DNA from 4 places in the Peribacillus sp. 05N428 genome. Region 1 is predicted to be linked to each of the others. Evidence: riboswitches for the same ligand, from Rfam matches in the RefSeq annotation. Region 1 holds a riboswitch; each other region holds the start of a gene.

The links. Region 1 has a riboswitch for cobalamin ahead of AC1DIV_RS00835 ((2Fe-2S) ferredoxin domain-containing protein). Riboswitches for the same ligand answer to the same signal wherever they lie in the genome.
Region 2: it holds a riboswitch for cobalamin, as region 1 does, so the genes downstream of both, metE (5-methyltetrahydropteroyltriglutamate--homocysteine S-methyltransferase) here and AC1DIV_RS00835 ((2Fe-2S) ferredoxin domain-containing protein) in region 1, are expected to answer to the same signal.
Region 3: it holds a riboswitch for cobalamin, as region 1 does, so the genes downstream of both, AC1DIV_RS02285 (ABC transporter substrate-binding protein) here and AC1DIV_RS00835 ((2Fe-2S) ferredoxin domain-containing protein) in region 1, are expected to answer to the same signal.
Region 4: it holds a riboswitch for cobalamin, as region 1 does, so the genes downstream of both, AC1DIV_RS13770 (ribonucleoside-diphosphate reductase subunit alpha) here and AC1DIV_RS00835 ((2Fe-2S) ferredoxin domain-containing protein) in region 1, are expected to answer to the same signal.

The regions. Positions count from the first base shown of each region.
Region 1 is NZ_JBFTMS010000001.1:188,781-196,167, forward strand. It holds gene AC1DIV_RS00805 (YozQ family protein) at 2-214, shown strand; gene AC1DIV_RS00810 (energy-coupling factor ABC transporter ATP-binding protein) at 316-1,161, opposite strand; gene cbiQ (cobalt ECF transporter T component CbiQ) at 1,180-1,956, opposite strand; gene AC1DIV_RS00820 (energy-coupling factor ABC transporter substrate-binding protein) at 1,943-2,254, opposite strand; gene AC1DIV_RS00825 (energy-coupling factor ABC transporter permease) at 2,256-2,999, opposite strand; gene AC1DIV_RS00830 (hypothetical protein) at 3,063-3,191, opposite strand; cobalamin riboswitch at 3,175-3,370, opposite strand; cobalamin riboswitch at 3,572-3,761, shown strand; gene AC1DIV_RS00835 ((2Fe-2S) ferredoxin domain-containing protein) at 3,913-4,281, shown strand; gene cobJ (precorrin-3B C(17)-methyltransferase) at 4,296-5,933, shown strand; gene AC1DIV_RS00845 (sirohydrochlorin chelatase) at 5,952-6,866, shown strand; gene cobK (precorrin-6A reductase) at 6,863-7,387, shown strand, end outside.
Region 2 is NZ_JBFTMS010000015.1:110,531-117,917, reverse strand. It holds gene AC1DIV_RS15695 (YgzB family protein) at 111-464, shown strand; gene perR (peroxide-responsive transcriptional repressor PerR) at 560-1,003, opposite strand; gene AC1DIV_RS15685 (D-2-hydroxyacid dehydrogenase) at 1,159-2,103, opposite strand; gene AC1DIV_RS15680 (aminopeptidase) at 2,252-3,361, opposite strand; gene bcp (thioredoxin-dependent thiol peroxidase) at 3,373-3,843, opposite strand; gene AC1DIV_RS15670 (potassium channel family protein) at 3,906-4,325, opposite strand; cobalamin riboswitch at 4,563-4,754, shown strand; gene metE (5-methyltetrahydropteroyltriglutamate--homocysteine S-methyltransferase) at 4,901-7,210, shown strand; gene AC1DIV_RS15660 (acyl-CoA thioesterase) at 7,203-7,387, shown strand, end outside.
Region 3 is NZ_JBFTMS010000002.1:124,938-132,324, reverse strand. It holds gene cobD (threonine-phosphate decarboxylase CobD) at 1-562, opposite strand, end outside; gene cbiB (adenosylcobinamide-phosphate synthase CbiB) at 537-1,502, opposite strand; gene AC1DIV_RS02295 (heme ABC transporter ATP-binding protein) at 1,499-2,971, opposite strand; gene AC1DIV_RS02290 (FecCD family ABC transporter permease) at 2,978-4,033, opposite strand; gene AC1DIV_RS02285 (ABC transporter substrate-binding protein) at 3,996-4,961, opposite strand; cobalamin riboswitch at 5,140-5,314, opposite strand; gene AC1DIV_RS02280 (polysaccharide deacetylase family protein) at 5,401-6,249, opposite strand; tRNA gene AC1DIV_RS02275 (tRNA-Arg) at 6,479-6,552, shown strand; gene AC1DIV_RS02270 (hypothetical protein) at 7,055-7,219, shown strand; gene AC1DIV_RS02265 (DNA topoisomerase III) at 7,274-7,387, opposite strand, start outside.
Region 4 is NZ_JBFTMS010000012.1:107,352-114,738, forward strand. It holds gene AC1DIV_RS13755 (SulP family inorganic anion transporter) at 1-1,282, shown strand, start outside; gene AC1DIV_RS13760 (hypothetical protein) at 1,368-1,514, shown strand; gene AC1DIV_RS13765 (manganese-dependent inorganic pyrophosphatase) at 1,614-2,543, opposite strand; cobalamin riboswitch at 2,836-3,016, shown strand; gene AC1DIV_RS13770 (ribonucleoside-diphosphate reductase subunit alpha) at 3,155-5,452, shown strand; gene AC1DIV_RS13775 (ribonucleotide-diphosphate reductase subunit beta) at 5,498-6,550, shown strand; gene AC1DIV_RS13780 (flavodoxin domain-containing protein) at 6,522-6,959, shown strand; gene AC1DIV_RS13785 (hypothetical protein) at 7,080-7,247, shown strand; gene AC1DIV_RS13790 (cold-shock protein) at 7,289-7,387, opposite strand, start outside.

The DNA.
Region 1 (7,387 bases):
AATGGATAGCAAGCAATCAAAAAATGAATCTTCAGAAGTTGCCGGGAGAATATATGATGTCAGCGATTATAAACGGGAAGACCCTTTATCTTCTGGACTGGCTCGAACCCACGAACAAGTCTCGGATACTTATGTGGAAGGCGAGATAAAGGCAGTCATTGATGATGTAAATGGAAGAGATATTGAGATTACAAAAGAAAAGGAAGAAAAGTAATACTGGGATTTTTGTTTTAGGAAGGATTATCGCCCGCTATTTTTAAGATATATCGGTTAGATCCCCTAGCTTCAGGAAAGCAGAAGCTAGGGGATAATTAATTAATAAATCTTTTCTGTCTCCAAATTTTGAAGCAATTCTTCCTTCGTTCTTGGGAAAAGGTCCCTTTCTGCAAGATTCCTTGATTGAAGAAGGGCTTGAAACATTTCAAAAACCCACGGTTTCTCCAGATGTGCCTGCAGCAAAACGTCTTCATCATGGAAAACGGAAACAGGGTCCCCATGATATATGACCTTACCATCGTTCATGACCACGACCTCATCAGCCCATTGGTAAGCTAAATTAACATCATGAGTTGAGAGGATTATCGTTTTGTCAGGGTGGTGAATACTGTCCAGCAGATTCATGATCTGTCTTGAGAAATAAGGATCCAATCCAGCGGTAGGCTCGTCCAGGAGCCAGACATCGGGTTCCATGGCAAGTACCCCTGCGATGGCGACCCGTTTTTTTTGCCCAAGGCTCAAAAAATGGGTAGGTCTATCTTTTAGTTCGGTTACTTCCGTTTCAGCCATTGCCCAATTTACTTTCTCCTGGACTGCAATTCTATCCCATCCTAAATTCATTGGTCCAAACGATATATCCTGTTGTACATTAGCGGAAAAGAGCTGAGAGTCGGGATCTTGAAAAACGATACCGACTTGCTTTCGTAATGATAATAATGCTTTCCGGTCATATTTTATTTTCTTGCCCTTAAATCTGATCTTTCCTGCAGTAGGTTGTAATAGACCATTTAAATGGAGGAATAAAGTCGATTTGCCAGCACCATTATTTCCTAATAATGCAATTTTTTTACCTTGTTGGATCGTTAGCGAAAGTCCTTTTAAAGCGAAGGTTCCATCTGCGAATTGATGGGTGAGGCCTTCTATATGAAAAATATGCTCGTCCATTGTTGGGTTGCCTCCAATTTACAAATATCCATTAATAAGGATTAAGCTTCCTAGTATGACAATCGCGATCAGCCAATTGCGTGAGGAATAGGTGTAAGTATCCTCGATATAGGAAAGGTTCTCCTGATAGCCTCTTGCGTTCATGGCCATCGTCAACTGTCCAGAGCGCTGCAATACTCCTAAAAATAATGATGAAATTAGTAATCCGAGAGATCGAATGCCTTTCCTAAATGAACCATACCCCAGCCGTGAAGCTTGTGATTGGTGAATGGCCAGAGCCGTATCTAAAAAAATAAAGATGAATCGATAGGTCAATTCTATTAAATCGACCAATAACGAAGGCACTTTAAGTTTTCGCAGCACGGATAGGATGACGGTAATGGGTGTAGTTAAGGTAAGGAAATATAAACAGCTGATGCTGCAGAATACGACAGTGATCAAATTGGCCACCGTACCAAAGCTGTCATCGCTGATGAATATTTGCCAATTCCCGATCTTCCAGGACCACCATATATTCGAAATCGAAGTGAATTTACTAGTGAAAGAAAAAAGGATGGTAATGGTTCCTGATAGTATAAAAAATCCTGGTAATAGGAGTAATTTAAGATAATAAGAAAGCGGGATTTTTGCCGCGAAAATGATTAAAGCGCTCATCACCGTAAAAGTGATGAGCGAAACGGCCATATCCCTTACCGTTAACGAAAACAGCAAAAGGGAGAGTGCAAAAACCATCTTTTCCAACGGATGTACATCCTTTAGCCCATTGAAATAGGCATATTTATCAATGAGTAACATGCTTCGATTTTTCGGCCAATTCTTGTTTGGTTTGCTTATTCCTTTGTCTCATCACACCAATAAAGTATCCAATGAAACCGGCTCCGATTGCAGCTTGAAGCGCAAATAATAAGCTTTCGGTTTCTGCACCTGGCGGCTCCCAAATACTGTTGAACCATGGCTTGTATTCCGGATGGATCTTAGTGATGGCTTCCTCAGCTTCGCCATCGGCACCGCCAAATTCCGTTCCTTGTTGGGTGATCAACGGTATGGTAGCAAGAATGACGACCAGGAAAAGCAGCAGTAAACTTTTTTTCATATTAACGGGCCTCCTTAGATAAAACTCGCAGCAATTTCAATTCGCCTAGATTGTATTTTTTCAAGAAATTCATCACGACGACTGTCAATAACCCCTCACTGATCGCTAAGGGAATTTGGGTCAGGGCAAAAATCCCTGCAAATTTACTGAAAGAGGCCATGAATCCTCCAACCTCGGAAGGGAAAGCAAGAGCAAGTTGAACGGAAGTTACTACATAGGTGCCCAAATCCCCAAAAGCAGCTGCCAAGAATACGGCAAGTGAAAAAGACCACCCCAATTTAGTTGCGCCCTTGAAGACAAAGTAAGCAATGAACGGTCCGCAAACGGCCATGGAGAATGCATTGGCCCCTAATGTTGTCAATCCTCCGTGTGCCAGTAAAACAGCTTGAAATAACAGAACGATGGAGCCGACGACACTCATGGCCAATGGTCCGAATAGTATGGAACCTAAACCAACTCCGGTAGGGTGCGAAGAACTTCCCGTAACGGAAGGAATCTTTAGGGCCGATAATATAAATACAAATGCGCCCGATAGGCCTAGTATCATTTTTGTTTCTGGGTTTTCCCTTACTTTGGACCTAATGGACCGGTACCCCAAGATTAAAAATGGAAGCGACACGGCCCACCAGAATATAGCCCATTCTATGGGTAAAAAGCCCTCCATGATATGCATGGCCAATGCCCGTTTCGGGACAAAAAGCAGTAAAATGACAAAATAAATAATTTTCCAATTGGTTCTTTTCATTCTTTCTCCTTTCAACACTTTTAATTGTTCTGATCAATCTTGAGAAGAAAAGCGGCGCCCAAACTAAAAAGCACTTCTCTCAAAGGAAAGAAGTGCGTAATGAACAGGAATTTTGCAGCATGAACCAACCTTGGGCCATTCTGCCTGATCCGCACGCCCATCCTCGTAGGCTGAAACAGTTTCACGCTTCATGGCAGGTCTCCTGGCTTTGGTTCATCATCCCATTACATCCTTCCCATCTCATTTGACAGTGGATTAAAGTTAAAGTAATGGAACTTCCCTTTACAGTGGCGGGACCGCTCCGGATTTTCACCGGCTTCCCTTTTAAGCTGAATTCCGAGAAATTCAACACCATGAAACTTATGTAATTATTTAGAAAATTCTCGTATAGTGTACCATAAAGAAATAATTCCAGCTACACTATCTTTTTTTTTTGGTCGAAGTTTGTTGCGAGGAAAGGATTGTAACTGGTTTTACACGTTTAAACTTTTCTAAACAGTCGGAATAAACTATTGAATTTTGACAAAGTTGTTATATGATAGATTAAGTTAGTTGGAAATGTATAATAAAACCAAATATTTCATTTTAAAAGTGCCCTTGTGTGAATAAGCAAGGGATAATAGGGAAATCGGTGAAAATCCGATGCAGCCCCCGCTACTGTAAACGCTGATGAAATTGTCGATAGCCACTGGCATGATGCCGGGAAGGGACAAAGTAAAATGAAGCGTAAGCCAGGAAACCTGCTTTTAAAATTGCATGATACTTTTCGGAGGGAAAGGTAGAAGGACTATGACGATTTTGGGAGGGTTTGGCAAGCTTGCCTTTGGCTCCTCATTCATATAGTTTTTTTAAACCTTGACTCTTATGTTAAGGTTTTTTATTTTGCCTTTTCCCTGAACTCAGGAGGAAGAAAATGACTACTTGGAACTTGACGGGTACAAATACGCATCTGTTGATTTGTAATGGGAGCAGCTGCATGAAAAAGGGCGGGGAAGAAGTAACCCAAGCGATTCGCGATGAAATTGCTTCAAAAGGACTGGATCTGAAAATCCATACAACGAGGACACGCTGTAACGGGAGATGTAAGGATGCCTGCGTAGTGATTGCCTATCCCCAAGGAAACTGGTATCGAGTGGAAACGCCTGATTTCGGTCGGCAGATCGTCAGTAATATCGATGATGGTGAGTTTGTTCCACAGATGATCTATCAATACAAAGACGGGGAAATGACCCCTAATCCAGATTTTCCTGCTCATACGGGTATTTCAAAGAACAAAGCGTAAAAGGAGATGTCTTAATGAGTACAAACGGTAAATTATTCGTCGTGGGCTTTGGGCCCGGGAATTTTGAACACATTACCAAACGTGCCGTCGAAGCCCTTCAAGAAAGTGACTACATCATTGGTTATAAAACTTATGTTGAACTCATTCAGGGACTGCTAACAGATCAAACGATCATTAGTACGGGGATGACCGAAGAGGTATCACGTGCACAGGAAGCAGTGAAACAAGCGGAGCTGGGAAAGAAAGTGGCGGTGATTTCCAGTGGGGATGCCGGAGTTTACGGGATGGCAGGGTTGGTTTATGAAGTATTGATTGAAAAAGGCTGGAAAGAAGAAACTGGAGTGGGCATAGAAGTCATTCCTGGCATCTCAGCAATCAACTCATGTGCGTCTTTACTTGGGGCGCCCGTCATGCACGATTCGTGTACGATCAGCCTCAGTGATCATTTAACTCCTTGGGAACTGATCGCTAAAAGGGTTGAAGCAGCTGCAATGGCAGACTTTGTCATTGCACTGTATAATCCGCGCAGCGGCAGGCGGACCCGGCAAATTGTTGAAACACAGAAAATTCTCCTTCGCTACCGCTCGCCGGATACACCTGTCGGGTTGGTGAAAAGTGCTTATCGCGATAGGCAGGATATTGTCATTACCAATTTGAAGGATATGTTGAATCACGATATTGGAATGTTGACCACCGTCATTATCGGTAATTCATCCACCTTTTTATATGACGACAAAATCATCACACCGAGAGGCTATCAAAGAAAATATACGTTGAATTCGGAAAAGCAAACTTTGAAGCCGCATCAGCGACTGCAAAAAGAAGCGGAACCGTGGGCATTAGATCAAGAAGCCTTACCCGAGTCCGCTGGAGGAGTTGGCTTACTTACAAAAGCACCTGAAAAGAAGCAAGCTTCCTTTGAAATGGCAATGGAAGCTCTGTCCAGAGTCAAGGGTCAAGCCGTTCAGCAATCCATTAAGCCGGTTGTTCAGCAAAAAATGGAGTCGGTGTTCGAACTTGCCGTTAGTCCAGGTGTGGCGAATAAACAATTCACTCCCAAACAAATGATGACACTTGCGGAAGTTGTCGGGGAAAAGGGAACGATGGAATACACGCCAAATCATAAAATTGTCTTAAAGATTCCGACAACGGATCCGGAAGTCATTACGGGGAAATTGCAATCAGCAAACTTTCTTTTGTCGCCAATTGGAGATGTACTGACATTAAAAGCCTGTGATTTCTGTGATGGTGAAAAAGCGGAATCCATTCCTTATGCAGATGAAATACACCGGGTGCTTGGCGGAATGAGCATGCCCAAGGAACTGAACATCGGTTTTAATGGGTGTGGGATGGCTTGTTATAGTGCTGTGATGGATGATATCGGGATTGTCTTCCGAAAAGGGAAGTTCGACTTATTTCTTGGAGCTAAACCGGTTGGAAGAACAGCCCATCCGGGTCAGCCGGTAGCGGAAGGCATTGAACCGGAACAGCTTGTAGAACTGATCACGGACATTGTCGGCGAGTATAAGCAAAATGCCCATCCAAATGAGCGGCTTTTTAAATACTTCAAACGTTCGAAAAAGATACAGAATTTTTCTTATCAGGACATCGCTCCCAAAATAAACATAGAGCCTGCGCCTTGTGAAGACTAATCAAGAGGGGGAAAGTAAATGAAAGCAGTTTTGTTCGTAGGACACGGAAGCCGGTTGGCTTCGGGAAATGAAGAAGTCCGTCATTTTATTGAAAATATGATTCCGGCAATGGACGGGCGTTTCCTAGTGGAAACGTGCTTCTTGGAATTTGCGGCACCGAATATATCCAAAGGAATTGATAATTGTGTAGAACGAGGGGCTACTGAAGTTATCGTCATACCGATCATTTTGTTGCATGCAGGACATTCGAAATTACATATCCCAGCTGAAATAGAGGATGGGAAAACCAAGTATCCAGAAGTGAAATTCACATATGGCCAAACGATCGGGGTCCACCATGATGTATTGACGATCCTGACAGACCGTCTTGAGGAAGCGGGATTCGATACGACCTCTGAACATTCTGAGACAGCGATATTGCTAATTGGCCGAGGCGGCAGTGATGCTGATGCAAATAGTGATATATATAAAATTTCACGATTATTATGGGAAAAATTAAACGTTAAATGGGTCGAAACAGCCTTCATGGGTGTAACGGACCCTCACGTTGATGAAGGTATTGAACGATGCATCCGCTTAGGGGCAAAAAAAATAGTGATGCTGCCATATTTCCTCTTCACTGGGGTGTTGATGGAAAGAATGGAGGATATGCTGAAAGGCTATCAAGAGCAATATCATGATCGAGAATTCATATTGGCAAAGTATTTTGGATATCATCCAACCTTACAGAACATTCTGCAAGAACGAGTAATTGAAGCCAGTGAAGGCAAATCAAGCGGGGCGCGTGATTTGGAAAACTATCGTAAACATGTCGAGGAACATGGACATGCTCACCATCATCACCATCACGATCACGACCACGACCATGAACACCATCACGACCATGATCATCACCACGATCATGATGGGCAAGCGGTGGGGACATCAAAATGATTTTGTTCTTGGCGGGTACAAGTGATGCAAGGGAATTAGCGATTGAGATGCAGCAGGTTGGGTTCAAGGTTTTGGCAACTGTTGTAACCGAATCGGCGGCCAAGAGTTTGCAGGATGCAGGGATATCCACCCGGATTGGCCGATTATCTGCAGAAGATATGACATCTTTAATCTCTGCAAAAGGTTTTCAGGCTGTAGTCGATGCAAGTCACCCATTTGCCGAAGAAGCATCCAAAAACGCCCTTATTGGAGCAAAGGCAGCAAATGTTCCTTATATTCGTTATGAGCGTGAAAGTCAACGGTTTCAGAATGATAAATTGATAGTTGTCCGTGATTATGAGGAAGCTGCCAAGCTTGCCGCAGAAAAACGGGGAGTCATCATGCTCACGACCGGAAGTAAAACCCTAGCCGTGTTTGCAAAAGAATTGGTGGGGCTCGAGAATACCAGAGTCATAGCGAGAATGCTGCCACGAATGGACAATATGGAAAAATGTGCGCAGTTGGGCATTGAACAAAAAAAT
Region 2 (7,387 bases), on a different contig from region 1:
CCCTTACCCCAAACCATTTCAATTCAAAAGTAATATGTATCCTTTATTTCTTTTTTGTTCCATCCATTGTTTATGTTATAGTTAAAGTTATATTTTAGGAGGGACAATCCATGGCTAAATATTCTAGCAAAATCAATAAAATACGCACTTTTGCTTTGAGTTTGATCTTCATTGGCTTTATCGTAATGTACCTTGGGCTTTTCTTCAAAACACATCCTGTTGTCATGACGATTTTCATGGGGCTGGGCCTTTTATTCATAATCGCAAGCACAGGGGTTTATTTCTGGATTGGAATGCTTTCTACAAAATCGATCCAGGTTGTCTGCCCTAACTGCAGCAAACCTACAAAAATACTAGGACGTGTAGATATTTGCATGCATTGTGAAGAACCATTGACACTTGACAAAAAGTTGGAAGGCGAAGAATTCAATGAGAAATATAACCGAAAAAGCCTGCATGACTAAGTCGATTAGCTGAATTCCCTTTCAAGAAGGCTTTAACAATTGTATCATTTCTTCATAACATGAAAAAAAGTTCCAACCAAGTGGAGGAACTTTTTTTAGTGCGATTCTTTTTTCGCACAATCCATACAGTCGCCGTAGATTTCCATCCGATGGTGACTAACATTGAAACCAGTGACTTGTGCTGCGAAATGTTCGACTTCATCCAAAGCAGGATAATCGAAGTCAACAATTTTCCCGCAAGTTTGGCAAATTACATGATAATGATTCGTCGTCACAAAATCAAACCTTGCCGAAGAATCACCATACGTAAGTTCTTTAACCAAACCTACCTCACGGAACACACGCAGGTTGTTATAAACCGTTGCCACACTCATATTCGGAAACTTGCCTTCCAGCGCTTTATATATATCATCAGCGGTAGGGTGGGACATGCAGCTTATCAAATACTCAAGTATCGCATGGCGTTGAGGAGTTATTCTTACACCGGTATCTTTTAAGGAATCCAACGCTTCTTTTAACTGAACTTCAGACACCGTCATCCACCTCTTTTTCTCATTAAGTATGCATTCTTAAATTGTAATGTTTATAAATAGTGTACCTTTTATACGTTGAATTTGTCAATAATTCAATGGCTTAACCATTTTTTTTAGTTTATTCATGAAGACTTTGATTCTTTCCCATTTTTGCATTGGGTTTAGTATCCCCTAGATAAGTCGATTACGTTGGTGAAGTCTTTTCCAGCTCTCAGGTATTCAAGCATATTTTTTTCGAATATAGCAAAGGTTCTTGGTAAATATTCTCCGCTTTTACTTGAGAGATGCGGTGTGACTGTAACATTCTCCATCCTCCAAAACGGATGCCCTTTTCCTAAGGGTTCCGGATCAAATACATCCAAGATGGCATGAGACAATTCCCCGGCATCCAGGGCTTCGATCAGCACTTCATCGTTAATCAGGTCGCCGCGGCCAATATTCACGAATACTGCAGATTCTTTCATGGCTTTGAAGTGTTCTTTTTGCAGAAGGCCCTTCGTTTCATCCGTACTTGGCAGGACGGATACAATATAATCGGCTCCCGGTATGGCTTCCAATAAATGCTCCAGGTCATAAAGGTGATCGATGGATTCCACCGGTTTCCCGCTCCGGTTCATTCCTATCGTCTTCATCCCAAAGGCTTTCCCAAGTCGAGCCACTTCCCCTCCAATTGCACCCACACCCATTACGAGCATAGTCTTGCCATTCAATTCCCCGACTTCAATCTTTCTATCCCATAATTCTTCCTTTTCATTCTTCATAAGCAGCTTCAATTTCTTTTCATATTGCAAAAGCATCCCTATCGTATACTCGGCCATCGGGATTTTATGAATGCCTCTAGCGTTGGTCACCATAATGCCTCGTTCCTCGATGGCTTTAAATGGCATTAGTTCCATCCCTGCACTCATGACCATGATCCATTTCAAGTTCGCTGCTTTCCCAATGATTTCTTCAGTTAAATCTTCACCATATGTAATTAAGATTTCCGCTTCACGAAGCGGCCCATCCTTCCATCCTTTTTGATAAATGAAGTTCAAATCAGGAAAAGCATTCATCATTTTCGTTTGGATACCTTCATTCGGAATGACAGTCGAAAGTACTAACATGTTTATCTCTCCCTTTTAATTAACATAAAAAAACACGGGCTCTATGTGTCCCGCGCAACTTTCTCTGAGGAGGTATTCCCTTAATAAAGCATATTCGGGTGTCCCCTTTTTGAGTTGGACAAAAGCCTTACCCTTATTAAAAAAGGCTTTATTTTAAAGAATTTGGGTTTAATGCATGTAATTCCGGCAAAACAAAAAAGCCATCCCTTCTGATCAGGACGTCGTCGAAATAGATGTCACCGCCCCCATATTCCGGACGCTGGATCAAGACCATATCCCAATGTATCGATGACCGGTTTCCATTATCCGCTTCATCATAGGCAAGCCCGAGAGCCAAATGCAGACTCCCGCTTATTTTCTCATCGAACAAAATATCGTCCATAGGTTCCAATATGTATGGATTGATTCCAATAGCGAACTCCCCTATAAACCGGGACCCTTCATCAATATTCAGGATTTGGTTCATTTCAGGGTCACGATTGGAAGTCGCTTTAATGATTTTCCCCTTTTTGAAGTTTAATTCTATGTCACTAAAGGTGATTCCTTCATAGGTTGTGGGTGTGTTGAAGGATATCCTTCCATTGAGACTATCTTTTATGGGTGCCGTAAATACTTCCCCATCCGGTAAATTCTTTTTTCCGGCACATATGACGGCCGGCATGCCTTTGATGGAAAAGGTCAAATCTGTCCTTGGTGAAACGATCCTGACTTTGTCAGTACGTTGCATCAATTGTTTTAACGGCTTCAAAGCCGCCTCCATTTTCCCGTAATCCATTGTGCATACGTTCAAAAGAAAGTCTTCGTACCTATTGAAGGTCATGCCGGCTTTTTGCGCTGATGCCTTGGTGGGGTAATTAAGTAAGACCCAACGTCGGTTGTTTACATAAAAAAGTGTAGGGGAATTCATGGCCTCCCCTTGAAGACGGTGCCTCTCGATGGGAACATCAGTCATTTCCGCATTGTTTTCTTCCCCAGTGATGATGATGACCGCATCGATATCCGTATATTTCTTCAAGGCCCATTGTGAAGCTGTGTCAAGCTGCTCCTTCACATTCCCTAGTAACAGGTGGCGGCTTATCTCATCGTCCTCGAGTTCCACATATGGATAAGCACCCACTCTGTATATTTCATCAATCAACTCTTTCAATAATGGTTTCGTGTTGATATGCCCCCGTATGAGGATTCTCTCTTTTGGCTGTAATTGTATCGAATGATGAATCAGCCTGGCTGCAAGCTTCGTTATCCTCTCATCCTTCATCTGCCTATCCCTTATTTTTCGAGTTCGCGAAGAGTTTCAAGCGCTTCTTCGACGTGGCCTTTAACCTTTACTTTACGCCATTCTTTGACTATATTTCCTGCCTTATCAATCAGGAAAGTTGAACGTTCAATGCCCATATACTCCTTGCCGAAGTTCTTTTTCAATTGCCAAACATCAAATGATTCAGCCGCTTCATGGTTTTCGTCAGCCAGCAGCAGAAAAGGCAATCCATGTTTTTCGATGAATTTTTCATGACGTGCCGCTGGATCTGGGCTGATACCAAGGATTACCGCGTTCAATTCCTCGAATTGCTCATTATGGTCCCGGAAATCACAGGCCTCCGTCGTGCAACCTGGCGTCATGTCTTTTGGGTAAAAATATAAAACAATGTTTTTCCCCTTAAAATCCGATAGGGAAACCATTTCACCATTGTTTGCAGGGAGTTTGAAATCAGGTGCTTTTTCTCCAATTTTAACAGTCATATTGAACCCTCCATTTCTTTCATTATGGTAAGAGTACCCAATAATCGAAAGAAACACAACTTTCATTTATCCTTCCTATCTTTCTGCTCCAGATCGATCACCGTACGAATCACGAACGCTGCCGGCAGTGTATACCCAATGAAAGCCTGAATGGTAGCTATCATCCTGCCCATGCCAATCGGGGCTATATCTCCATACCCTACAGAAAACATCGTCATCGCACTAAAATAAAAAGAAGTCTTCAATTGTTCATAGAAAGTCCCATCCAACCGATTGCCCATATCAAGAATCACCGAATGATTCTGAAGCTCGTATAATAAATATATCAGTGCAAATCCAACTAATATCGTCGCATATAAATTGCCAAGCCACAGCATATCCTCAAGAGAAAACTTCTTTCCTCCCGACTCAACAAGAAATAACGTACGAATGCTCATCACCATGCAAAAAATGATTCCTGCAATCAAGATGTAGAAAGTCATCCCCCACGCCCCATTTCAAAACGCCACTCCCTCTATACATACTCCCTGTCCAAACAATATATTCTTTTTTAGGAATCAGCCTTATCACCGACAAACTCATTAAACGGAAACTTTTCCGAATCTTTTTTCCATGTTGACCCTTTTGGTCGGATATGTTAAGATTGTCTAAATTTTTATAATAATTTTTATTTTATAAATATTTGATCTGCAAACAATTAACAAGGCAGGTTTTGCAAAATTTCATATGTGGAAATAGGTTCCTAATTTTCATTAGGATTAAAAGGGAAGTCCGGTGTAATTCCGGCACGGTCCCGCCACTGTAATGGGAATGTTAGCGTCAATCAATATGCCACTGATCAACGGATCGGGAAGGCCAGCCGCTAATGATATTCCCTAAGTCAGGAGACCTGCCTATCTCGACAACACTGTTTTAACCTACGGGAGATAGGGAGGTGTTAGGGACCTTATAATTGTAAGGGGCATTATGCATGCCTCTTTATTTTAAGCATTTCTAACTTTCTTTTTTGACGGTTAGGAATGCTTTTTTTATTGTTCGAACAAATGAATGTAGGAGGATGGGAATTTTGAAAAGCAGCAGTTTGGGTTACCCTCGAATCGGGGAAGATCGTGAATGGAAACGTACATTGGAAGCTTACTGGTCCGGTAAAATCGATGAAGCGGAATTTACGTCACAACTAAATGCCATCCGTTTAGGCAACTTACAAAAACAGAAGCAACGAGGCATTGATATCATCCCTGTCAACGACTTCACTTTTTATGATCAAATGCTCGATATGTCCGTCATGTTCGGTCTTGTTCCTGAACGTTATTCAGCATATGAAGGCGGAAGCGTCCCCCTTTCCGTTTATTATTCAATGGCCCGCGGAAACAATGATGAAGTCGCTTCCGAAATGACGAAATGGTTCAATACGAACTATCACTATATTGTCCCTGAATTAAAACTGGCACAGCTTACTTTAACGGAAAATAAACCACTTACAGCATATCGGGAAGCCAAGGAAAAGCTAGGGATCGAAACAAAGCCCGTTTTGATCGGACCTTATACTTTCCTCTCCCTTTCAAAAGGCTTCAATAAACAAGAAATCCCTGGCATCATCCTGAGCCTGCTTCCCCTATACACGCAAATCCTGCGGGAATTGGAGCAAGAAGGCGTGAAGTGGGTTCAAATGGACGAACCTTCCCTTGTTTCATCCATTTCCAAGGATGATATGCAAACCGTTACTTACCTCTATGAAAAACTGAATGAAGCAGCACCAAACCTGAACATCATGCTACAAACATACTTTGATGCGGTGGAACATTACCAAGAAGTCATCGAATTACAAGTCCAAGGGATCGGTCTTGATTTTGTACATGATAAAGGGAGGAATTTAAGTAACCTTGAGGCATTCGGTTTCCCGAAGGACAAAGTGCTTGCAGCGGGTGTGATTGACGGAAAAAACATTTGGCTATCTGATTTATCCCAAAAAATCGAATTGATCGAGACACTTAAGAAACAGGTAGCCGAGGACCAAATCTGGCTACAGCCCTCTTGTTCCCTGCTTCATGTCCCGGTGACCGTTCGTAATGAAACCGCCCTTTCAAAAGAAGTGAAAGAGGCCCTTGCTTTCGCTGATGAGAAACTTGAGGAAATCACATTTTTGGTCAAAGGGAATAATCAAGGCATTGAAGCAATCGCCGAAAAAGTCGATGCCAATAAATTTACGATTCAAACGTTAGCCAATTCAAATGTCCGAAATCACGGGTCTGTACAATCCAATGTCGAAAAGGTTAAAACCAGGACCGCCGGCCGTCAGCTTCCATTTAAGGACCGTTACCAAAAACAACAGGAATTTTTCAAATTGCCTTTTCTCCCTTCGACTACGATCGGCAGCTTTCCGCAGACATTTGAAGTTAAACAAGCACGCGGGAAATTCAATAGAGGAGAATGGACAGCCCAGCAATATGAAACATACGTTAACGAAGAAATCGTCAGGTGGATCGAAATCCAAGAAGAAATCGGTTTGGATGTTCTCGTTCACGGGGAAATCGAACGGACGGATATGGTTGAATACTTCGGCCATAAATTAGGCGGATTCGTCTTTTTAGAAAAGGGTTGGGTACAATCCTATGGATCCCGCTGTGTGAAACCTCCAGTCATCTACGGCGACATCCATTTCATCGAACCGATGACAGTCAAGGAAAGTGTATACGCACAATCACTGACAAAGAAGACGGTGAAGGGAATGCTGACAGGTCCTGTTACGATTTTGAACTGGTCATTTGTCCGTGATGATATTTCCAGGGAGAATGTTTGCTATCAGCTGGCGCTCGCTTTGGAAAAAGAAATCATTGCCTTGGAATCTGCTGGAATTAAAATGATTCAGGTTGATGAACCTGCACTTAGAGAAGGTCTGCCATTGAAAAAAAGCGATCGCGACGAGTATTTGAACTGGGCAGTGAATTCATTCTTGATATCCACATCAAGCGTGGAGGATACAACCCAAATTCACACGCATATGTGCTATTGCGACTTCAACAGTTTCATGGACGTCATCTCCTCCCTCGATGCCGATGTAATTTCCATCGAAACATCCCGCAGTCATGGGGAGCTCGCTTCCGCATTCGAGGAAAAAACATATGAAAAAGGCATTGGCCTGGGGGTGTATGATATTCACAGCCCGCGTGTGCCGGCAGTGGAAGAAATGGTCGATATGATTGAACGGGGCATAAAGGTATTGGATAAAGACCAGTTTTGGATCAATCCCGACTGCGGCCTGAAAACAAGGGGTATCCCGGAAACCGTCGCTTCCCTGAAAAACATGGTCGAAGCAGCAAAAATCGTCCGTGAAAACCTTTTAGTAAACCAACAGGCAAATGATTGAGGAGAACGTTGCCCATCCAACACAGCAGTCACGGACTTTTTTAACCGACCTTGTTTTTCCACCGGATACAAATCATCATAATACCATCTTTGGCGGAAAAGTAATGGCCTATGTTGATAAAATAGCTTGCATTTCCGCTATGCGCCATTGTCGAAAACCCGTTGTGACTGCTTCAAG
Region 3 (7,387 bases), on a different contig from region 1:
CATAAAAGGCCTCATCCAGGACAACCAGGCAATTCGCTTTTTGGCATTCAATGATCAATTCCCTAACTGTATCCCGCTTAAATGAAACTCCCGTCGGATTATTAGGCGTACATAAGAAAATGGCATCATATTCGGGTAATCGCGGAATCAATCGTTTCAGGTCCAATTGCCACCCAGGAGCATCAAGCTGGTGAAAATCGACCTTACAGCCCGCTGCCAAACAAGCTTCAGCATATTCCGCAAATGCCGGCTGTATGATTAGCACCCTTTGATTGGCTAATCCGTTCGCTACCAGCATGATGATTTCAGCACCACCGTTCCCCATCAAAACGGATTGCTCAGGAAGTGATTCTTTTTTTGCAATTGATTTTGTCAGTTCAATGGCATGCGGATCTGGATATTGAAGGATCCCTTCGAAAAACCCAGACCACTGTTCCTTTATCCGTAAAGGCGGACCCAATGGGTTGATGTTAGCACTGAAGTCGAGAACCGATTCAGGCATTTCGATTTCCAGCGCTTCATAAAGATAATGAGGATTAGAGCCATGAGAAGGTAATGTCAAGAATAAGTCCCCCTAGCCATAGCATCAGCAGAAATAGAAAAGATGACCGATGCATGATGGTAATCGTTTGTGGTATATGTTTTGCTTCCAATCGAACAAGCGGAACTCCCATCCTCGCACGGTCGGAAACAATTCCTTTGTACATGTTCCGGCCTCCAAGCTGGATTCCCAAAATGGCCGCAACGCCTGCTTCACACCACCCGCTATTCGGGCTTGGATGTTTCTTTGCGTCATTGAATAATATCTTCCACCTGGCGCCGAATCCATGATAGCCGGATTTCGAGCTCAGCAACATCAGGAAGCCGGTGAGGCGGCTGGGTATCCAGTTGACGATATCATCGAGCTTAGCTGAAGCCCAGCCGAATTGCCCATATTTATCATTCTTGTACCCTACCATGGAATCGCAGGTATTAATCGCCCTGTACACCATCGCGAGCGGCGCACCGCCGATAGCTGCCCAAAATAATGGCGCTGTAATCCCATCACTGGTATTTTCCGCTACGGTTTCCACGGTGCCCCTGACGATTTCTGGTTCATCAAGCTCAGCCGTATCACGGCCAACGATATAGGAAAGCTTTACCCTCGCCTCAGGGAAATTCCGTTCATTAAGCGGAAGGCAAACATCCATCCCAGCTTGCTTCAAGCCCTTCTGAGCTATCGTTGTGGAAATGACAACAGCTTCCCAAAGGATACCTGCAAGCGGATGGATTAGATAAGCCAAATAAACGGTAAGAACTGTAATCAATAACACCGCCGATAGGACGATGATCAACATGAAGAGCCCTTTCCGTTTCTTATATGCCCCTTTATTGAATGCCAGATCCAACTTGCTAATCATCGTTCCTATCCATTTGACTGGATGCGGCCAACTTGGCGGATCTCCAATTAATAAATCAAGGAAGAACGCCAGCGTAACCGCAAAAAGATGATGATAAATCATAATTCCTCAATCCGTTTCCGATTATTCGTTAAGGCTTCCACTGTACAATCATATACACCGCGACTGATCAGCTTCCCTAACGGAGTGATGGTGCCTGCATATTGAAGCTTTGCCCCTCTTTGAGTTGCCGCAATCAACATGCTGTCTGTCGATGTTCCTGTTGCACAAGTATTTGTCACCTTATCCATGACATGCAAATCATGAAGCGCTTTTACTTTTGCCTCGGTCGCAGTCACTATACTGTGGATATATGCCTCTTCTGCCAAATGTCCATTTACAAATATCCATGTATTTATCGTTCCTGGAGCGGAACTCCAAGAATGCCGGTCAGCTAATGAAGCGTCGATGGCATTCCCTACACCGGCCGTTACAATGATAAAAACCGAGAAATCTTCAGCTCTTAATAGCTTGCTTGCGACCGTATCGAGAAAGACAGCTGTCATCATCCCTACCGTTTCCTGAGGCTCAAAACCATGAGTTGTTAAATAGTCGGCCATTTCAACATGATGATCCTCGCAATCATAGCCATGATGGACGTGCCTATTCACAAAATACTTATGCCAGCCCGTCCCCGAACCAGTCACTCCAGAAGACATCGTTCTAAGCGGGATCGGAGACTTCAATTGAATCATCTCAAATCCGACTGTCAAATAAGAATCATCAATTTCCAACGGGATAGTATCCTGGCCATGCTTTTCCGGAACGATGAACATTTGCGGTTTCGGAAGGGCGGGATGTGGGTGTTTTTCGATCGTCGTATGATATACATCCTGAATCCGTTCCTGTTGAAGCACTTCATTCGGCACATCAACAACCTGAATCTGCCCTTTCTCAAGCAGCATAAGCCGATCACAATATAATCCAGCCAAATTCAAATCATGAAAAATTGAAATAACGGTCAACTTCTGCTCTTTTGCCATTTTCCTCATTAGATCAAGAAGATCTTTTTGATAGGAAAGATCCAAATGGTTCGTAGGTTCGTCCAAAAAAAGGATTTCCGGCTCTTGGGCAAGGGCCTGTGCCAGCAGGACCCTCTGTCTTTCCCCTCCTGATAATCGATCAAAATGAAGATCCTGAAAATCAGCTACTCCCGTTTGTTCCATCACCCGCTGGACAATCGATTCATCTTCTGCGGACCAACTATGGAACCAACCTGATTGATGGGCATATCGCCCAAGTGAGACCGTCTCTTTTACTGTATAGGAGAAAGCTAATGAGGAATGCTGAGGGAGCACGGCAATGACCTGTGCAAGTTGTTTTGACGAATAATCCTTCAAATCCCTGCCGCTTATCCTTACGCTTCCGCCTTTATAATCGAGCACCCCGCTAAGCATACTTAAAAGCGTCGTTTTCCCGCTGCCATTAGGACCAAGAATCCCGAATAATTCCCCTTTATGTACATCAAAAGAGACAGAGTCCAAAACAGCTTTGTTGTGATATCCACCTGTTAACCCTTTTACTTCAAGCATCCGTTTTTACCCTTCTCTCCGTCTCTTTAATAAAATCAGCGCAAATGCAGGTGCCCCGATAAGTGAGGTAATCACCCCGATCGGCAGTTCCGATGGGGCAATGATCGTTCGTGCTACAAAATCGGCCAATATCAAGAATCCGCCTCCTATCAACAATGACAACGGAAGCAAATGTTTATGGTCAGGTCCCCAAATCTTTCGGACAAAATGAGGAATGACCAATCCTACAAAACCAATCGCCCCTGAAACGGCAACGGCTGCCCCTGTCAATGTCGAACCGGCTATCAAGATCCACATTTTCCGCCGCTTGACATTCACACCTAAGTGTTTTGCCCGGTCTTCCCCGAAAGTCATCGCATTCAATTCACTTGTATTCATGATCAAGGTCAACGAACCAATGATAAAAAACGGCAAAATGATTACGATATAATTCCATCCGCGCATTGAGACGCTTCCCATCAGCCAGCCGATGATTTGTCTTAATTCATCACCCGTCAGCGCAATCATCAATGAAATGAAGGCACTTAAAAACGAGCTGAAAATGATTCCCGTTAAAATGATCGTTTCCACTTTCATCGATCGATCCATTTTTTTTGCAAAAGTCAGTACGCAGAGCATCGTGAGCACTGAACATAAGATACTCAATGCCGGAAGGGTATATAAACCGATGAATGGCAGTGATATATTCAAGAATATTGTCAAAACGGCTCCGACCGATGCTCCTGATGAAATACCTAATGTGTAAGGATCAGCGAGCGGGTTCCGGAGCAGTCCCTGAAAAGCCGCACCCGCAATCGCAAGTGATGCCCCAACCAAACCAGCGAGCAGCACCCGCGGCAAGCGGATGTTCATCACGATATTCGTTAGCATCACATCCGGATCGGCAGAAATCGGCAAGTGGAAAATCTCCTTGCCGATTATTTGTATAAGTACGGGAATCGGTACTGGCACCGAACCAAAGGAAATGCCTATCGTCATTGCGAATAACAAAATGAACAACGCAATCAAATAAGCAAACGCCCATTTAGTTGTCAAATTGGTTCGGATAGACTGATTTGGCAAGTTCCTCTACTCCCTCTATTAAGCGTGGACCGGAACGGGTCACCAAGTCAGAATGGACATCAAAGACTTGGCCATTCTTAACAGCATTTACGTCTTGCCATCCTTTTCGGCCCTTCACTTCACTTACTGCATCTTTCGTATAATAACCATACGTTGTAATGATGACATCAGGATTTGCAGCAATCATCGACTCTTCATCAATTTTTGCCCAACCGTCCAATTCAGCAGCCGCATTATTCGCTGAAATAGTTTGAAGCATCTCATTCATGAAAGTATTTTTTCCAGGTGTGTATATTTCCGGTGAAGGCGAAACTTCCACTAAAACGGTCTTCCTATCCTCTTCCTTTACGGATTTGGCCTTTTCCTGGATATCCTTGAGCTTCGTTTTCATATCCGCAACGATTTCGTTTGCCTTATCATGTTCTCCCGTTGCCTGTCCAATCATTTCAATAGACTCATAGACTTGGTCAAAGCTTTGGGCATCATTGACTACGAGCACATCTATTCCAGCATCCTTAAGCTGCTGTAAACCCTCATTTGAATTATGGGCACTTGATGCATGCGCAAGAACAAGGTCAGGCTTCATGGAGACAATCAGCTCCGTGTTCATTTCCATTCCGCCAACTTTTTGAATTTCTTTCGTTTCCTCCGGGTAATTATCATTGTCGGAAACACCAACGACCTTTTTACCCAAACCAAGTGCAAAGACCACTTCCGTATTACTTGGTATCAACGAAACGATTTTCTTCGGTTCTTTTTCTATCGTTACTTTTTCCCCACTTGCATCTTTAATCGTAATCGGGAAAGCTTCGTGTTGAGCATGATTCGTTTGCTCCTTTTCTTTTCCTTCATCAGCAGCACCACCGCAGCCAACCATCATGCCTGCAGTCAGTAACATTAACAGTATCAGACCAAAAATCTTCTTCATTTTCATTCCCCACAATCTTTTTATTTAATTTCTTCATACCTAACAGAGAAAACCAATCCTGGAAGATGCCCCCAAAACAAAAAGCATCTCCCGTTAAACGGAAGATGCTTGCATGGCAACAATATCAATACGGACTCTATCTTAGGGTCTGCCACACACCTTCCCATCCGCGTAGGTTACAGGTGTACGAATTCTGGCAGGTCTCCTGGCTCATGGTCTTCGTCAACGGCACCTTCCCATATCTCATACAGTGGTACACAGCCGTCAGCTCCCATATACAGTGGCGGGACCGCGTTGGCATTTCACCAACTTCCCTTTTAAGTCATTAAGACACCAAATCGTTCATATGTATATAATTTTCACTGCCTTCATTATACACCATGTAAGAATCGATTATTATATGATTTTTCTGAACAAGTGCGAAATGACCCTTCCGCCTTCAATGCTTTGAAGCATTTTCAATCAGCGACGCAAACCCATTGATCGATAACCCCGGTGAAATCCGAACTCTATGCAGAGCATGCATCCCTTGGTCGCTTGAAGCTCCCCCAGGTTCGGTAGTGACTGCCATTTTGTATCCAGCTTCTTCTGACAGCCTGAGACTCTCTTCGTTATACCGGCCAACCGGATAGGAAAGCACTGTCGTGTCCTGGTCGAGGATACGGTCGAACAGCACCTTCGACTGAACCATTTCCGCTTCTTGCTGCTCTGCCGTCATGCGGTTCAGCTCCAAATGGTTGATGGTATGGCTTTCAATCGAAATCCCATCCCTGCTCATCTCCAACATTTGATTTTCAGTCAGGTGATGACCTTTATCTATGGACTTCCCGATCATGAAGACAGTTGCTTTCATATCATTTTCTTTTAATATCGGGAAAGCCTCCGTGTAGTTATCTGTATAGCCATCATCAAAAGTAAGCCAGACGCACTTCTCACTTGGCATCCGATTCTCGGCTAAAACGAGGAATGCTTCTTCAGGGGATAATGTATAGTAACCATTCTCCCGAAGCCAAGCCATCTGTGATCGGAATTCCTCCCTTGGGACCCGAAGGCCATTACCTTGGGAAATGCTGTGATACATCAAAATCGGAAGCTGGACCGGGGACTCGGCCTTTATCCAGTCTCCCGTATCGATTTGCCCCTCCGAATCCTGCCCGCTCCCATTCTCAGCCGCTTCGGCCACTTCAATGTCATCTTCCGCAATCGGTGCAGCCGTCTTTGTGCCTATCCCCTCTAAAATCCCTTGTGTGCATCCAGGTAAAATCAAAACCCCCAGCAATGCCGCCATCCTTAAAACTCTATATTTTTTCACTATCATTCTCCTGATTTTTTTATAGTATAATAGTACCAGAAAACCAATGGACAATAAAGTATTCCATTTAATGAAAAAAGAGGAAAAACGAGAGCTTTGCGATGCGCTAAACATTTATGAGGATTTTTTTTCATAACTATGTGCTATTAGCTTGAAAAGTTTGCCTATAAGAAATATAATAAATAAGTCGTCGACTTTAATATATGTCCCAGTAGCTCAGCAGGATAGAGCGACAGCCTCCTAAGCTGTAGGTCGTAGGTTCGATTCCTATCTGGGACGCTAATTATAAACCCCTGTTACAAGCGGTCCTTCCGCGGAGTAACAGGGGTTTTTTTCTGTTGGTTAAGAACAATTGATTTTTTGATGGAGAAAACACAGGTCTCAAGGCTAAATTTTTTCATCAAGCCATATAGATATAAAACCTGATTGCAAAACTATGCATAAAGGTTGGAAATATTGGCGAACAAGAATACAAACTGTTTGATAGTAAAAAAAGTCTTATTTATCACGTCGATAAATACAAATACTGATTTCGGGATATAATCATTTTTTTTTGAAATATATGTTTTAACCTGTCCCATCCGGGTATACAAATACTGTAAGACATTCTCACCAAAGGAGATGATAGTGCATGATGAGTACAATCAGAAGCCAATGGAACAAAGAGAATGACGCAGCGGTGTTTAGTCCCGGTGATCAGCGTTAGAGTCAATTGAAGAGTTGGATGATAATCAAACATGGGAATTACTAGTCTTCTCATCCAAAGGAGGAAGATACGATCATGAGTATTTACAGCCTATGGAATCCAGAGAATGATGAAGCAATTTTCAGTCCGGGTGATCAGAAGCCATTCAGTACGCTCATACGAGTAGATTCGGATAAACACACACACACTGACAAAACACTTGAATATGAATTACATGGCACCGTACTGAATGAAATTTAGTCGAAGCAGGAATATACCGAAAAAGGATGGAGCGATTGCTCCATCCTTTTACTTTTATTTATCGAATTTCAGTTTCGCCAAGGCATCTGCCAATGCAGTATTGATCGGCTCTTCTTTATTTTGCTTTTTCATATAATTGGATACTTCATTTTTGGATACTTTTTGATT
Region 4 (7,387 bases), on a different contig from region 1:
TGTCGGCGGAAGGCCGGGAATGATATCGGCTGCCACTGGCGCAATGGCACTCGTCATGGTCGACCTTGTTAAAGATCATGGCTTGAACTATTTACTTGCTGCAACCATATTGACTGGTTTGCTGCAAATTTTACTAGGGGTTTTAAAAATCGGGAAATTAATGAAGTTCATTCCGAAGCCGGTCATGACTGGTTTTGTGAATTCTTTAGCTATCTTGATTTTCACGGCACAGCTCACCCATTTCGTGGGCGAAACATGGATCATGTATGTCATGACAGCCGTTTCATTAGCTATCATTTATCTTTTTCCGCTGATCACGAAAGTCATACCTTCACCCCTTGTCGCCATCATATTCATGACGATCGTTGCGGTTACCATGGGGGCTACGGTGCGGACGGTTGGGGATATGGGGCAATTGACCGAAGCGCTTCCGATGTTCATGCTTCCAGGCATCCCTTTGACCTTCGAAACTTTGGCGATCATTTTCCCTTATTCCATTGCCCTTGCGTTTGTTGGACTGCTTGAATCGTTATTGACGGCTCAAATTGTCGATGAGATGACTGACACGGACAGTAATAAAAATAAGGAAGCAAAAGGCCAGGGGATTTCGAATATCATCGCCGGATGTTTTGGCGGCATGGCAGGATGTGCGATGATCGGCCAATCCGGTATCAACATTAAATCTGGTGGAAGGGGCCGGCTCTCGACATTTGTAGCGGGCGCATTCCTTATGGTATTAATCGTGGTATTGAATGATGTCCTTATCAAAATACCGATGGCTGCACTTGTCGCAGTCATGATCATGGTTTCAATCGGGACATTTGACTGGTCTTCCCTAAAGAGGCTCACTAGAGCTCCTAAGTCGGATGCAGCCGTGATGATCGTGACGGTCCTCATTGTCCTTTATACACATGACTTATCAAAAGGGGTATTTGCCGGAGTGCTATTGAGCATGATTTTCTTCTCGGCTAAAATTTCTAAAGTGGCAGTAGAGAAAACGGCAGACATCCAGGCTAAGAAAATCACTTATCGTATCAGCGGACAAATATTTTTCGCTTCTGTCCAGGACTTTATTTCAAAGTTCGACTTCAAGGAAAAAGCCGATGCAATCGTCATCGACTTCTCCCATTCCAAAATCTGGGATGATTCCGCAGTCGGTGCTGTCGATACGGTTATTCTTAAATATCAGCTCTTGGGAATACCTGTCCAAGTCCAAGGACTCGATGAAGAAAGTTCGACATTGCTTGAAAAACTCGCCACCTCAGAAAGTAAAATATCTTAAAGAAGTAAAATTCTGCTGAATAGAAACTTTTCAAACCGACAAAATAGATAACATGAATCATTTCCTTTTGAAAGGAGCGAAAAGCATGACACCAGAACAGGATTATACGGCAGCAAATCTGTCACCGGATTTATTGAATGAACTGAAAATCTTTGAAAGCAAACTTGGCGAGGAAGCCAATAAAGAATTGATTGTCATCGCCTATGAAAAAGAAAAGGAATCTTTAAATTAAGAAAAAAGACTCAAACACCCTTAATGGGATGGTTGAGTCTTTTTTTGAATGTACAGAAAAAGGGTGCCCATGTTTTTAATGAGCAACCCTTTTCCTGTATTATTTGCTGAATACGTCGGTTAAGACCGGCACGATTTGTTTTTTACGCGATACAACGCCTTCCAACACGGCGATGTTATTGTTTAATGAAACGTCATATGCCTTTTCAACTGCATATGACGCTTTACCAAGGGCCAAGGCAACGGAATCATTAGTCAGGATATCCGTTACGACGAATAGGAACAAGTCCAATTCCTTCACTGCGATGACCGCTTCAATCGCTGCTTCCAATTCAGCTTGCTTAGCAAGGACTTCGTTCGGATCAACAGCATTGACCTGTGCTATTTCCACTTTAGCCATTCCCATGGAGAATTCCTTTGCATCAAGAGTGATGAGCTGGGCAATCGTTTTGTCGCTTAAGTCAGCACCCGCTTTCAACATTTCCAAGCCATATTTTTCAGCGTCGACTCCTGCAATGGCAGCCAGTTCCATTGCTGCCGCAACGTCTTGCCCCGTGCAAGTCGGGGATTTGAACAATAAAGAATCGGAAATGATGGCAGATAGCATAAGACCTGCGATTGCTTTAGGGACTTCAATGCCGTTTTCTTTATAAATTTTATTTAAGATGGTTGCCGTACAGCCAACTGGTTCCGCACGGTAATATAATGGATCGCTTGTTTCAAAGTTAGCGATACGGTGATGGTCGATAACTTCCAACACACGGACTTGGTCAATATCTTCAGCACTTTGCTGGCGTTCGTTATGATCGACCAGGATTACGCCATCAGCTTCCCCTGCAACTTTTTCCACAAGACGGGGAGCATCGAATTTGAATTGGTCCAATGCATATTGAGTTTCACCATTCACTACACCCAGACGAACTGGTTCAGCGTTGATACCTAACTGCTTTTTCAGATCTGCATAAGCGATTGCTGAACAGATTGTGTCTGTATCCGGGTTTTTATGTCCAAAAACTAATACTTTTTCCAAGATTTTATCCCCTTTTTCATAAAAATTTTTCCGCGAATCCCCTCATTGCAATAAGGGAGAGCCACCTTTACTAGACACTTTATTTTAACACAAAATCCCGTAAAATCAGCGCTTGATTTATCCATTCCCCCATAAAATCTTTCATTCCCCTACCCTCTTCCATCACTTTGTCAATAGATAAGGGTTGGTTTTTTTCAAATATATTAGTTGAATTATCATCGTATATGGCTTACGATAATATAAGCAGAAATACTAGATATTGATTACATAAACAATTCCAATAACTATATATAGAATTTTTATAATCCAAGGTGCCAGTGATGGCTGAAAAGGGAATCCGGTGTAAACCCGGAACTGTCCCCGCAACTGTAAATGTGACGAAATGAGAAAACCACTGTATAGCTCTCTATACGGGAAGGACTCAAAGTAGGATGATCATGAGTCAGGAGACCTGCCTTGAATTTTTCACGTTTCTTATTCTTCGGGGATTGAGATGATGAAACGATAGTATAACGGCTATTTTTTCATGGCTCTTTTATTCTATCGTTTGATCCGCTCAATTCTTTGGGCGGTTTTTTTATTTTAGCGGAAGTTAACAAGGAGGATTATTAATGACTCAAACATATAACTCTACCATAAGTGAAAATGACACAGAAGCGAAATCCATCCAGCTTGAGACGTTATCGAAGGAATTCGAAGGCCGTCTCGATATGGAAAAGTTCAAAAGGCGTTTTACAAAATGGCTTGATCGCAAAAGTGACTCAACCGAAGAACAGGCATCAAAAAAACTGATTCAGCTCGCTCTTGAAGGCGTGGATATCGATGCACCGGATTGGACTTTCGTTGCTGCAGCAGAACTGTTGAATACAATGTATAGGGATGCACAAGCCAATCGAGGATATGAAGGCAAGAGTTATGGCCCATTCTATGAGCTGATCACAGAACTCTCCCAGCTATCGGAAGGTCAGCGTTATCCCATTTATAAACCAGAACTGCTATCTTCATATACAAAAGCGGAAATTGAGGAATTGGGATCGGTGATCGACCCGGAAAAAGATAAATTATTCTCTTACATAGGCATCTACTTATTGAATGACCGCTATCTGGCCCGCCCAAAAAAGGACAAGGTCTTCGAACTGCCGCAAGAACGTTTCATGATCATCGCGATGGAAATCATGCGAATGGAAAAAAAGGAGCACCGCCTGCAACTGATAAAAGAAGCATACTGGGCCATGTCCAACCTTTATATGACCGTTGCGACTCCTACACTCTCCAATGCAGGTAAAACACATGGACAGTTAAGCTCCTGCTTTATCGACGCAATTGAAGATTCCATTGACGGAATCTACCTATCAAACTACGATGCCGCAAAAGTATCTAAATTCGGCGGCGGTGTCGGTCTTTACGTCGGTAAGGTTCGCTCGCTTGGTTCCGATATCCGCGGTTTCTCTGGAAACAGTTCAGGCACGACGCCCTGGATTCGACTATTCAACCAGACAGCTGTTAGTGTCGATCAATTGGGTCAACGTAAAGGTGCCATCGCGATTTACTTGGATGCCTGGCATAAAGATATCATGAGCTTCCTCGATTTGAAGACTCAAAACGGGGATGACAGATTAAAAGCACATGATATTTTTACAGGTGTATGCATACCGGATTTATTCATGGAGGCTGTACGCGACAGAAAAGAATGGTATCTTTTCGATCCGCATACCGTTAAGCAAACCCTTGGATTTTCACTTGAAGATCTTTATGACGAAAAGAAAGGCGAAGGAAGCTTCAGGAATCATTATGCACTTGCTGTCGAGGCCGCAGAAAATGGCACGCTTCCAAACTATAGCTTTGAGAAAATCAATGCGATGGACATCATGAAAAGCATCATGATTTCTCAATTAGAAGAAGGCGTACCGTATATGTTCTACCGCGATGAAGTGAATCGGAAGAATCCGAATAAACATAAAGGTATGATTTATTGTTCTAACCTTTGCACGGAGATTGCCCAAAACCTAAGCCCTTCGACGATCACGGATGAATATGAAACAGAAGATGGAGATGTTGTTGTGGTTCGTAAAAGCGGCGATTTCGTTGTCTGCAACCTTTCATCCATTAACTTGCCCCGAGCGGTGGGCAGCGATGTTCTGGAAAGATTGATTCCCATTCAGATCCGTATGCTGGACAATGTCATTGATGTGAATAATCTTCCTGTCAAACAAGCATCCATCTCGAACAAACGGTACCGTGCGATTGGTTTAGGAACGTTTGGATGGCATCATTTACTTGCCACACAGAATATTTATTGGGAATCCGATGAGGCTGTTCGCTATGCAGATGCTTTATACGAAAAGATCGCTTACTTAACTATCAAGGCATCCAACGAATTGGCCAAGGAAAAAGGATCTTACCCATATTTTGAAGGTTCTGATTGGCATACAGGGGACTATTTCGAACTGCGTGACTATACAGATCAAAAATGGCTGGATTTAAAAGCAGACGTGCAGGAGCACGGAACCCGTAATGGCTATTTAATGGCGATTGCCCCCAATTCATCGACAGCCAAAATCGGTAATTCCACGGATGGAATCGATCCTTTGTATGAAATTGAATTTTACGAAGAAAAGAAAAACTTCAAATTCAAGGTGACCGCACCAGGCTTGACGCCAAATACGTATGAATATTATAAAAAGACGCGCTTCAATTTGGATCAACTGGAAAGCATCAGGCAAAATGCAGCCCGCCAACGCCATATTGACCAAGCAATCAGCTTTAATCTGTATGTACACAATACAATCAAAGCGAAGGTCCTTTTGGATATCCATTTAACGGCATGGGAAAGCGGGTTGAAATCAACGTATTATGTTCGTTCGACGTCTTCCGAATATGACAATGCCTGCGAAAGCTGTTCAAGTTAACGTCAATCATGACCCAGTAATCTATTCTTAAAGGAGTTTTCACGAATGACCAATCATATAAAAAAAATTCGGATGCTCGAACCGACGCATCCAACAAAGGCAACCGGTGTTTTCAAAGGAGAAGCTTCAGGCTTCCTCCTTTGGAACGATATACAGTATGAAAAATTCTATGATACCTATACACAGCTCATCAATAACTTTTGGAAGCCTTCGAGCGTGAACATGATTCAGGATAAAAAGCAGTGGGGCGAATTGGATGAAGATATCCAGGACGCTTTTCTCGATATCCTTACGATGATTGCTGGAATGGACAGTCTTCAAACACCCACTTTAGTAGAGATCCTTCGGTACATCAAAGATCCGGCGGCAAAAGCTATCCTGGCCAACATGGCCCAGCAGGAATCGATCCATAATGAGTCTTATTCCTATATCCTTGCTTCCTTGATTCCGGTAGGCAAGCAAAAACAGCTTTTCGACCGCATTAAAGAACATCCTGAAGTGATTAAGCGTAACCAACCGATCGTTGATGCTTATCAAACGTTCGTGGACGATCCCAGCCCTCAGCATTTATTCGAGGCACTGATCCATTCAACGAACCTTGAAGGGATTTATTTCTATCTGGCTTTCGCTTTTTATTATAATTTAGGACGCCAAAATCTAATGACCGGTTCCGCTACGATGATATCCTATATTCATCGCGATGAAATGGTCCATTTCGATTTCATTGGCATGCTCGTTCAAATCTTGATGTATGAATATCCTGAGTTAAATAATGAAGAAAACACGAAGTTCATCTATACAACGATTGAAAAAGCAGTCGAACTCGAAAAGGAATGGTCTGAATATATGCTCGAAGATATCCAAACGAAAGCCGATCTCGATTTGGAAGAATTCAATGAGTACATCGAATATATCGCCAACAAACGGTTACGTATGCTAGGCCTTGAAAATTTGTATAAAGAGTATGGCGAGAACCCGATGCCATGGATCAAAACGTTCGATGATGAATCCATCGGCCTTACCAAAACCGATTTCTTCGAACAGAAGTCAAGGACTTACAGTCAAGTAAATGCCAGCAATGGGTTCGATGAGCTGTAAGATTGCCATTGTCTATCATTCTGCCGGCGGCAATACAAAAGCGCTTGCTGAAGCCCTCGCTGCCCTTTTACCTGAGGCTTTCCTATATCGAATGAATGAATTCGATTTACGTACATTGCCGGATTACGATGCATTGATCGTCGGCACCTATACATGGGGCAATGGGGAGCTTCCCGCTAAATCAGCTGCCTTTTATAAAGAACTGGAACAGTTGCCTATTGCTCGCCTGAAAACGGGAGTCTTCGGCACTGGCGAAACCAACTATAATCATTTTTGTGGGGCGGTCGATGATTTCCGGGACATGTTATTTGCCAAGAGCCAGTTATTGGTGACATTGAAGATAGAACAGATGTATCAAGAATCAGACCTGCACAGACTTCAAAAGTTCGCCTCGCTATTCCAGAACTGACTGAAAGGGGATATGCGTTTTCGCATATCCCCTTTCAGTGTTTTTTTTAAAACTCGGCTCCCTCAATCATAGCAACGGTAAGCATGAAGTATAATGGAAGAAAAAAGGAGATGATATCCAATGATTGAGATTGCAACCCAGTTCCTGCCTATTCTTTTTATGCTAGTGCTTGTCGCTTTCGTTATATTCATCGTCTTTTTCCTGTCAGGGCATTTTAATCGTACTAAACGGATCGAAGAAAAATTGGACAAAGCATTAAGGGAAATCGCCGAAAAAAAAGAAAAATAAAAAGACTCCAATATCGGAGTCTTTTTTTTATATGCGTTCAATTATTTTTGAACGTTAGCAGCTTGTGGTCCACGAGCGCCTTGCTCGATTTCGAAAGAAACTTCTTGGCCTTCTTCAAGCGTTTTGAAGCCTTCACCTTG